One region of the Neobacillus sp. SAB-20_R2A genome, then DNA from elsewhere that is predicted to be linked to it. Evidence: riboswitches for the same ligand, from Rfam matches in the RefSeq annotation. Region 1 holds a riboswitch; the other holds the start of a gene.
The links. Region 1 has a riboswitch for glycine ahead of gcvT (glycine cleavage system aminomethyltransferase GcvT). Riboswitches for the same ligand answer to the same signal wherever they lie in the genome.

Region 1 (5,149 bases):
TTCAGAGGTTAAGAGACGGAAAATGAAAGACAGTGGACTTTAAAAGTAACCCCCAAGCATAATTTCACGGCTTGGGGGGTTCTTTTTATATTGCTTTTTCTGTTAAGTAAAACAGCCCGCCATTGATAAAGGAAATGTGAATTCGCGGCTCATATTGATCCTTGAGAGCCTGTTTTTCTGTCTCATAGCTTTCGTTTTCATCTTCAATGTCCTCGTAAAAATGATTCAGCAGTTCTAAATCCTTCTCCCAGCGTATCTTTGCTTCATCGGCCCAGGTATGGTCATCATTTTCAATGACTGATTTTAAATAATTTTCAATTCTAACCATTCCGCTTTTGGGTTTAACCAGTGGTGATAATGTAAACGAGTAATCAGGGATTTTCGGCGTTAACGAAATTTTAAGCAGGTAATTATGAAAATCCTCCACCATTTTCCCGTTAATAAGCTGAAGGCCGATTGATTTAAAAATATCGCGTTTACGGTCACATTGATAGGAGATTTTTACATTCATGCACAGCCATGGCAGCAAGGGAGTCTGGACGGCGGAGTTGCCGTGATTTTCATAAAGCCTTATATATCTGGCTAAATTTTTTGTAGACTCAAAAATTTGATGCAGGCGGGGCGAACCAAAGTGGATGGTTTCCCCCTTGAGATTTTCAGGTGCTGCCTTTTGGTTGGTGATGAGGGTCAATCTCATTGGATTTGGTATTCCGCCAGTTTTCTCTAAATAATGCCAGTAAAAGGGCCGATTCATTAGTTCCTTATCCATTTCAATTGTTAGTTGGACATCTAAGTATCCAGGGTGATTAGTGACAATGGGACATTCATTTGCCATAAAATAATTTAAAAGAAACTTATGAATTTCCTGCTGCTGCATGTGATTCTCCTTTTTTCATATTTTGTGCAAATTCAATCATTGAAGATAAATTCTCCATTTTAATCCGCATTTCCCCTTCAGAGCAGGAGTCGCCAAAGATATCCATTATATGATCTTCAATATTTCCGAATTCTAGTTTTGTTAGAATATCATCAAGTTCTCCGATGACTCTTTCAAATAAATCAATCTTTTCGTATAAAAGCTTTAAAATATGCTCTTCCACCGTATCTTTGATGGCAAAATTATAAATCATGACATCTTTTTCCTGACCGAGGCGGTGAATCCTTCCGATTCGCTGCTCCAGTCTCATCGGGTTCCACGGCAGATCAAAATTGATAATGTGGTTGCAAAATTGTAGGTTAATCCCTTCCCCGCCCGCTTCAGTGGCAATCAGCACCTGGGCGTGCTTTTGGAACAACTCGCGCATCCAGTCCTTTTTCCCGCGCTTGAAACCGCCGCGGAAAGGAACGGAGGAAATTCCGTGCTGCTTTAAGTACCACTGTAAATATAATTGGGTAGCCCGGTATTCCGTAAAAATAATCACTTTATCATTTATTTTCTGAATTAATTCAAGGGCTTTTACTGCCTTGGAATTTTGCTCGACGGTCTCGACCTTTTTAATTAAAAAGTTGATTTGTTCTTGATAGGCCTGGGTTGGGTTTTCCTTTTTAAGAAGCATGTTTTTTAAGGTATAGAAAACGGCCTCGCGGCTTGAGCATGCTTCACGCTGCAAAGTCATCACAGAAAAACTGCTCGTTTGAACCCAGTCTCCCTCATTTTTAAGCTCTAAGATGGAGTCATACAGGTCGCGTTCCGATTTTGTAAATTCAATCGGAATCGTCTCCACATGCCGTTTCGTCCATTCGATTCCTGTATCGGCACGGCGGTTGCGGATCATGACTTTATTGACTAGCTCTTTTAGATGCTGGTCATCATTTAAGGAACGGGAATCACGTTTATATTTTTCGTAAAAGACAGTTTCATTCCCTAAGTGACCAGGCTTTAATAGGGATACGAGGTTAAAAATCTCCTCAATCCTGTTTTGAATAGGCGTTGCCGTCAGCAATAAACAAAACTTCTTTTTTAAGTTTTGAACAAATTCGTAGTTTTTGGTTTTATTATTTTTTAATTTATGGGCTTCATCGATAATGATGAGGTCATAATCTTGCTTGTAAATGATCTCCCGATGCGGATTTCGTTTCGCTGTATCGATGGAGGAAACAACGACATCACATTGTTCCCAAACATAGCTTTTTCTTTGAGTGACAGCTGGTATATAAAATTTGCTATTTAATTCCTGTGCCCACTGGGTGACTAAGGAGGCGGGAACAAGGATTAACACTTTTTTCACTAATCCGCGAATCATGTATTCTTTTAAAATTAACCCCGCCTCGATAGTCTTTCCGAGACCCACTTCATCCGCAAGGATGGCCTTTCCGTTCATGTTTTCAACCACCTGCTTGGCTGTTTCAAGCTGATGAGGGAGAGGCGTCAAATTTGGCAGATGCTTTGGGGCCTGCAGGCCTTCGAATTCCGGGACCACCAAGTGTTTTTCAATATCGATGGCCAATTTAAAAAGCTCCCAATTCCCCCAAGGTCCATCATGATCAATTTTATGTAAAAAATCATCCTGCCAGGAGGAATCAAATTCCATTTCGACATTCATCCGTTTCAGCTCCTTTTTTTCGATAAATTGTTATTGCCCGATATGTTGTTTTAATGGTAGGATGATAATAGCTTTGAAAGTTTCAAATATTTAAATAAGGTAATCTATTTTTTAAGTATAATTAGTATGACCAAATTGGAAAAAAATATTATAAGTGCGAATGAAAACAAGGGGAGAGACTACTTTTTGTAGCGCCGAAGGAGCAAGCAGCTTATGTGAATCTCTCAGGCAAAAGAACTCTTGTTGGACGCAGCTCTGGAGAGTGCTGGATGATACCAGCCACCAAAGGGGACAGCCGATTTAGGTAAACTTTCAGGTGCAAGGACAGAGACCTTCTTTATTGGTAAAGGGAGGTTTCTGTCCTTTTTTGCACCTTTTTGTTGTTTTTAGGAAAATGGCAAGGAGTTTTCCTATTTTTGTTAATTGGCAATAATTCATTTTTACAAATAATGAACATGTAGTAAATGAAGGGGGATTTATGATGACGGAATTAAAACGCACTCCGCTGTTCGAAGTTTACAAGGAATACGGCGGAAAAACCATCGATTTTGGCGGCTGGGAGTTGCCTGTCCAGTTTTCAAGCATCAAGGATGAGCATGAAGCTGTCCGCACGAAAGCCGGTTTATTCGATGTATCCCATATGGGCGAAGTTGAGGTAAAGGGCCCAGACAGCCTTAACTATTTACAAAAATTGATGACAAATGACATTTCAAAAGTGAAAGACGGCGGTGCACAATATACTGCGATGTGCTATGAAAACGGCGGAACTATTGACGACCTGCTTGTTTACAAGGTTGAAGATAATCACTATTTACTTGTTGTCAACGCATCGAATATTGAAAAGGACTACAACTGGCTGGAGAAGCATCTTGTAGGCGATGTTACAATCGAAAACTTGTCTGAAACAATGGCACAGCTTGCGCTTCAAGGCCCTCTTGCTGAAAAGGTATTACAGAAGCTTGCTTCAGAGACGGATTTAAGTCAAATTGGCTTTTTCAAATTCCAGCAGGAAGTTGTTTTAAATGGGAAAAAAGCACTTGTATCTAGAACTGGTTATACAGGGGAAGACGGCTTTGAAGTATATTGTGATGCCGGTGATGTCGTCGAACTTTGGACTGCCATTCTGGAAGCCGGAAAAGACGAGGGAGTTATTCCTTGCGGCCTAGGTGCACGCGACACACTTCGTTTTGAAGCAAACTTAGCGCTTTACGGCCAGGAATTATCACCGGAAATCTCCCCGCTTGAGGCAGGAATTGGCTTTGCGGTGAAATTGAATAAAGAGGCTGATTTTATTGGAAAAGAAGCTCTCGTGAAGCAAAAGGAAGCAGGTTTGTCCCGGAAGCTTGTTGGGGTTGAGATGGTTGACCGGGGAATTCCGCGACACGGCTATCCAGTTTACAAAGGGGAAGCGCTAATTGGTGAAGTTACCACCGGTACACAGTCCCCAACCTTAAAGAAAAACATCGGTCTTGCCCTCATTTCTTCCGAACATGCAGGACTCGATACCGAAGTGGAAGTTGAAATTCGCGGCAAACGTTTAAAAGCGAAAGTGGTTCCTACACCTTTTTATAAAAGAGAAAAGAAATAGCAGAAGGGAGCAAGGTTTATGAAACATCGCTATTTACCCATGACTGAACAAGATAAGCAGGCAATGCTGGAGACAATTGGCGTTTCCACTGTCGATGAACTATTCAGTGATATTCCTGAAAAAGTACGATTTAAAGGTGAATACAATATTAAACCGGCAAAATCAGAAACAGCTTTGATGAAAGAACTTTTTCAGTTAGCAAGCCGGAATGCTGATTTAAAATCGAATGTGTCTTTCTTAGGTGCCGGAGTTTATGACCACTATATGCCGGTTATCGTTGACCATGTCATTTCAAGATCAGAGTTCTACACAGCCTATACACCTTACCAACCGGAGATCTCCCAAGGGGAACTGCAGGCGATTTTTGAATTCCAAACAATGATTTGTGAATTAACAGGAATGGATGTGGCTAACTCCTCGATGTATGACGGCGGTACCGCACTTGCTGAAGCAGCAATGCTAAGTGCTGGTCACACTAAACGGAAAACCATCCTGGTTTCCGGTGCTGTTCACCCTGAATCCCGTGAGGTTTTGGAAACTTACGCAAAGGGTCAATACCTTGATGTGATTGAGGTTCCTGTGAAGGATGGCATTACTGATGTTGACGCCCTAAAAGGATTGCTAAATGCTGACGTAGCCGCAGTTGTCGTTCAATATCCAAACTTTTTAGGTCGAATTGAACCATTAAAAGAGCTTGAAGAGATTATTCACGAAAATAAAGCAATGTTTGTTGTTTCCAGCAATCCATTATCACTTGGAATTTTGACACCTCCAGGAAAATTTGGTGCAGATATTGTTGTCGGCGATGCCCAGCCGTTCGGAATCCCGACTGCCTTTGGAGGTCCGCACTGTGGCTATTTTGCGGTTACGACAAAGCTAATGCGTAAAGTTCCCGGCCGTCTTGTCGGCCAGACAACAGATGACCAAGGCCGCCGCGGTTTTGTTTTAACACTGCAGGCACGTGAGCAGCATATCCGCCGCGATAAGGCGACTTCTAATATTTGCTCCAACCAAGCCT
Region 2 (5,149 bases), 1.3 Mb from region 1:
TGAGCATAAACGAAATCGCGGCCGGAAGGGCCACACCTTTTTCAACTAATCTTTTCGTAATGGGAACAATCCCGCATTCACAGCCTGGAAATATTGCGCCTACGAAACTAGCAGTTATCACCGAAAGAATCTTATTTTTCGGCATGATGCGGACAATCATATTTTCCGAAACAAACACTTCGATCAGTGCCGCAACAAACGCGCCGATCACAATAAAAGGAATTGCTTCTATTATTATACTAATAAATATCGTGTTTAATTGTAACAATTGATTCATAGGAGATCCTCCTGTAATGAAACCTCAGTTAAAAAGCATACAAAATTATAACAGAAATAATGGCAAATGATAATGTTTTTCGTTTCCAGAAGTGGGAAATGTCTTAACCGAATTAATAAATCTTTTGAAAAAATCGTAAAAACCGATTATCATAAAACTAAACATTTATAACCTGGTCTTAATATTAAGTAATAATTTAGATAAACTGGAGATTATTGTATGTCAATTGAGACGAAACAAAAGAAACCCAATATTGGCGACTATTTTAATTCACTCGGAATCAAAGAATGCAAAAGCAAGCTCGCTTTTTGGAAGCACGTCACTGCTATAGATTCCGTCTTGGCAGAGGAACTGGAACCGCTTATTTCCCGCAAAAGAAAAGGGAACATATATGATGTGAAGAATCAAACCCTGCCATTTAGTTTAGGGGCAGAATCGTGGACGATGTCCTTTCACAAATCATTGCTCACCTGGGTAAGCCAGCAAAAGGAATTAAAGCCAAAGAGAATTTTGGAAATCGGGTGTGATAATGGATTGTCGGCATGCTGGTATGCACAGCTTTTTCCTGATACGGAAATCGTCGGAGTCGACCAGTCGGAAAACGGAATCCAGTGTGCCCGGCAGTTGGCCAAACAACTAGGGCTCTCAAACGTGAGTTTTTATCAAATCGGCTTTATGGAGCTCCTCGACCATTTTTCTAAGCATTCTTTTGATATGATTATTTCGGTACGCAGCTTTCATGAGATTATGGGGCCCATTTTCATTCAAAACTATTGGTCGCTCCCTGACCACCTGAAGGAAAAACCAACGTTTGGTGACAGCTGGTATTTGCAAATCGTTGACTTCTTTTTAACCCCGAACGGAACCTATCTCTCTTGTGAGCGATTGGAAAGCCCGGCAGATGTCGGGAAGTGGGCCAATTTGCTAAAAGAAGCCAATCTCCATGTACAATGGAGTGACAGTGAGATCATCGACTATTATGAATTTAGAACAAAAAAGCAATCTCCTGTCATCGTAGCGACAAAAAAAGAAACAGGACTTTCCACTTTGGAAGGGATGGAACACCTATATTCGAAAAATCAGCCGCTCATATTAGAGGCTGGCCAATCCTATACCACGGTGAATGCAGAGTTTGCCTTCCACCGACTAGGAGTGAAAACATTTCAATCTGGACAGTATTTGGCTGTGCCTAACCACTGGTTTATGTATCGCTTTGAAGTTTGGAAAACGAATGATTTTCTGCTCGTCTATTGCTATGGTAATATGGGGTATCGTCAGTTGGACATTCTTCCTGCCGGGACATACGGAGAGGCAGAGCTGCTAATGGAGCAGGCAGCCGGGCAGTTCAGTCACCTCGGACCGATTGTAAAGTACAACAGCCTGAAAGACCGTCCAGAATAAAAGCTTCATTTATAAGGAAGGGGGAGTCATGGTTGAAATCCAATGCCCTAAAAGGTTATCGGAAATTAAGAGATATCTATGAAAATAATCTGACTGTGGAATTGCTTTCAGAAGAGATCAAGACATGTGAGGCGGATGATGATGCAGTCGCTGTTAAAAAGGAAATGTTTGATTGCGATTTTGATATTTATGGGGTTAAACAGGGCGGAAAACTTATTGGATACGTAAAAAGAGAAGATATAAAAAAAGAAGGAAAAATAAGTGAGTTTGTTGAGGATTTTCATGCCGATAACCTTATCTCAGATTCCACTTCTTTGATTGATTTGCTGGATATTTTTCAGGAGAGAGAATTCACCTTTATCCTTGAAAAGAACAAAGTTACCAGGATCGTCACGGTGGCCGATTTGCAAAAGCAGCCAATAAGGATGTTGGCTTTTAGTTTTGTTTCACTTCTGGAAATGTACATCAGTTCAGTGATTAAAGAATTTTATCCGGATGGCAGCTGGGCTGATAAGTTAACAGAATCAAGATTAACCAAAGCAAAAGAGCTTTTGGAAGAGCGGTTAGCAAAAAATGAAGCCCTGACTTTGGTGGACAATTTACAGTTATCTGATAAAGGCACGATCATTCGGAAAACGCCAAAATTAGTCGAGCTGCTAGGCTTTGAATCAAATAGTCAATGCAAGGAATTTTTCAGAAAAATTGAGGAATTACGAAACAATACAGCCCATTCTCAGGAACAAATTTACCATGACTCAAAGGAGTTTATCACTATACTTCTACAATTACAAAAGATACTAAACGTAGATTGATTGGGTTGAACTATAAGCCAGAGCAGAAGTGTTCAATGGAAAAAAACTCCTTATATCTGGGCAATCAATCTTATTTTTATAATAAGGAATTTTTCCTGAATTATATATATTCTGAATATTCGATTGACATTGTTTATTTGATAAACTAATATGAGATTAAATTCATATTAGCGGATGAATATTATGGGAGAGACTAAACGCATCGTTTAGCACCGAAGGAGCAAATTCCAAAAATCAGGTATCAATCTCTCAGGTAAAAGGACCATAATAGGACGCATCTCTGGAGAGAGCCCATGGGCCGCCAAAGGAGTCAAACTCTCAGGTAAAAGGACAGAGAAAAGTAGGAGAACCCCTATTTTTCTCTGTCCTTTTTTGGTTGAGAAAGATGGGAATAAGTAAATAAAGGGGCTGGATATTTAAAAGAAAAAATGAAAGCGCTTTTTTATGCAGATTTATGAAACCTATTTTGGATATTAAAATTGCCAGCATCAGGAGGGGAAAATGATATGCAGGAACAAAAATTGGCTAGAGGATTAAAAAACAGGCACGTGCAGCTAATCGCTATTGGCGGGGCTATCGGTACAGGTTTATTTCTCGGGGCGGGAAAGTCGATCCACTTAGCTGGACCATCGATTTTATTTGCTTATATGATTACAGGCGTCATTTGCTTTTTAATCATGCGCTCATTAGGAGAACTGCTTTTAAGCAATTTGAACTATCATTCTTTCGTTGATTTTGTTCAAGATTATTTTGGTAATATGGCTGCCTTTATCACCGGATGGACCTACTGGTTTTGCTGGATTACGATTGCAATGGCGGATTTGACAGCAGTTGGAATTTATACTCAATATTGGTTTCCCCATGTGCCACAGTGGATGCCAGGATTAATTGCCCTCGTTTTTTTACTCATGATGAATCTTGCAACCGTAAAACTATTTGGTGAAATGGAATTCTGGTTTGCATTAATTAAAGTCATCGCCATCCTAGCACTCATTGTAATTGGTATTTTTATGATTTTTAAGGGCTTTTCTACAGATTCAGGTCCATCGAGTTTTACGAATCTATGGAGCCATGATGGGATGTTCCCGAATGGCATAAATGGTTTTATCCTCTCATTCCAAATGGTCGTCTTTGCGTTCGTAGGCATTGAACTTGTAGGACTTACAGCTGGGGAAACAGAAGACCCGGAAAGAGTGATTCCAAAAGCAATCAATAATATCCCTATTCGTGTTATCATTTTCTACATTGGTGCCCTTTTAGTCATTATGAGCATCTATCCATGGAACGCAATCAAACCAGCCGAAAGTCCATTTGTCCAAGTATTCGTGGCAGTTGGTATCGCAGCAGCAGCAGGTATTGTCAATTTTGTTGTTCTCACATCTGCAGCTTCGGCATGTAATAGTGCCATCTTTAGTACAAGCCGTATGGTATACTCACTTGCAAAAAATAATAATGCACCAAAATCACTTTCTAATCTTACTGTACGTAAAGTACCCTCCAATGCATTGTTCTTCTCAACTGTTGTTATTTTAATTGGCGTTGCTTTAAACTATATAATGCCTGAAGGAGTATTTACACTGATCACTAGTGTTTCTACTGTGTGTTTTATCTTTATATGGGGAATTACTGTTATTACCCATTTAAAATATCGTAAAACAAGACCGGATTTAGCGAAAGCAAACAAGTTTAAAATGCCGTTTTATCCATTTGCTAATTACTTAATCCTAGCTTTCCTTGCGTTCGTACTTGTCGTACTTGCACTGGCAGAGGATACCCGTATTGCTTTATTTGTCACTCCGGTTTGGTTTATTTTGCTGATTGTGATTTATAAAATGCAAAAAACGAAAATAAATAAAGCGGATGAAGTGAATCGTGGGCCTATAGTAGAAAATTAATTAGAACTAGTGAAATTGTGTGGACTATTTATAGGAAAAAATAAAACACTAAACTCTTTCTTTTTCGAGTTTAGTGTTTTTTTACCTAATGCTTATTAATTGTTATGGAAATAATTACTTGTTGATAACAATCTGAAAAAGAGATAAATTGTAATTTCTGTCGCCAATCAGGTGACTGAAATACATTGGGTAAGCTTTTAAATCATGATGTATTGAAAAAAACTTTCTGTTGCATCAAAATAACAATGATGTTATGATGTGAAAGTCGCTCTTAAACAGAGTGTTCCGGTCAATCTCAATTGGAAAAAAATTGATGATTGATAGATTGTTAGAAATGTGATATGATAGTCATTGTCGCTTCTGAAAAAACGAAAGACAAAAGCATTGATAGTTCTTTGAAAACTAAACAAACAAAAACGTCAACAAACAATAATGATCGTGTTTCTTCTATATAATAAATGAAGAACATGAGCCAACGTAACTTTTTGAGCTAATCAACTCAACTTTATTGGAGAGTTTGATCCTGGCTCAGGACGAACGCTGGCGGCGTGCCTAATACATGCAAGTCGAGCGAATCACTGGGGCGCAAGTCCCGCTGGTTAGCGGCGGACGGGTGAGTAACACGTGGGCAACCTGCCTGTAAGACTGGGATAACTTCGGGAAACCGGAGCTAATACCGGATAATTTCTTCCCTCACATGAGGGAAGGTTGAAAGTCGGTTTCGGCTGACACTTACAGATGGGCCCGCGGCGCATTAGCTAGTT

Region 2: another riboswitch for glycine. It lies ahead of V5M37_RS15005 (amino acid permease); the one in region 1 lies ahead of gcvT (glycine cleavage system aminomethyltransferase GcvT).

The regions. Positions count from the first base shown of each region.
Region 1 is NZ_CP145895.1:4,387,247-4,392,395, reverse strand. Features, by position in the region: gene V5M37_RS21505 (YqzE family protein) at 1-43, shown strand, start outside; gene V5M37_RS21500 (YqhG family protein) at 86-877, opposite strand; gene V5M37_RS21495 (DEAD/DEAH box helicase) at 855-2,543, opposite strand; glycine riboswitch at 2,704-2,793, shown strand; glycine riboswitch at 2,797-2,873, shown strand; gene gcvT (glycine cleavage system aminomethyltransferase GcvT) at 3,025-4,131, shown strand; gene gcvPA (aminomethyl-transferring glycine dehydrogenase subunit GcvPA) at 4,150-5,149, shown strand, end outside.
Region 2 is NZ_CP145895.1:3,077,471-3,082,619, reverse strand. Features, by position in the region: gene V5M37_RS15020 (permease) at 1-295, opposite strand, end outside; gene V5M37_RS15015 (methyltransferase domain-containing protein) at 497-1,678, shown strand; gene V5M37_RS15010 (hypothetical protein) at 1,711-2,490, shown strand; glycine riboswitch at 2,665-2,765, shown strand; glycine riboswitch at 2,768-2,827, shown strand; gene V5M37_RS15005 (amino acid permease) at 2,997-4,385, shown strand; rRNA gene V5M37_RS15000 (16S ribosomal RNA) at 4,891-5,149, shown strand, end outside.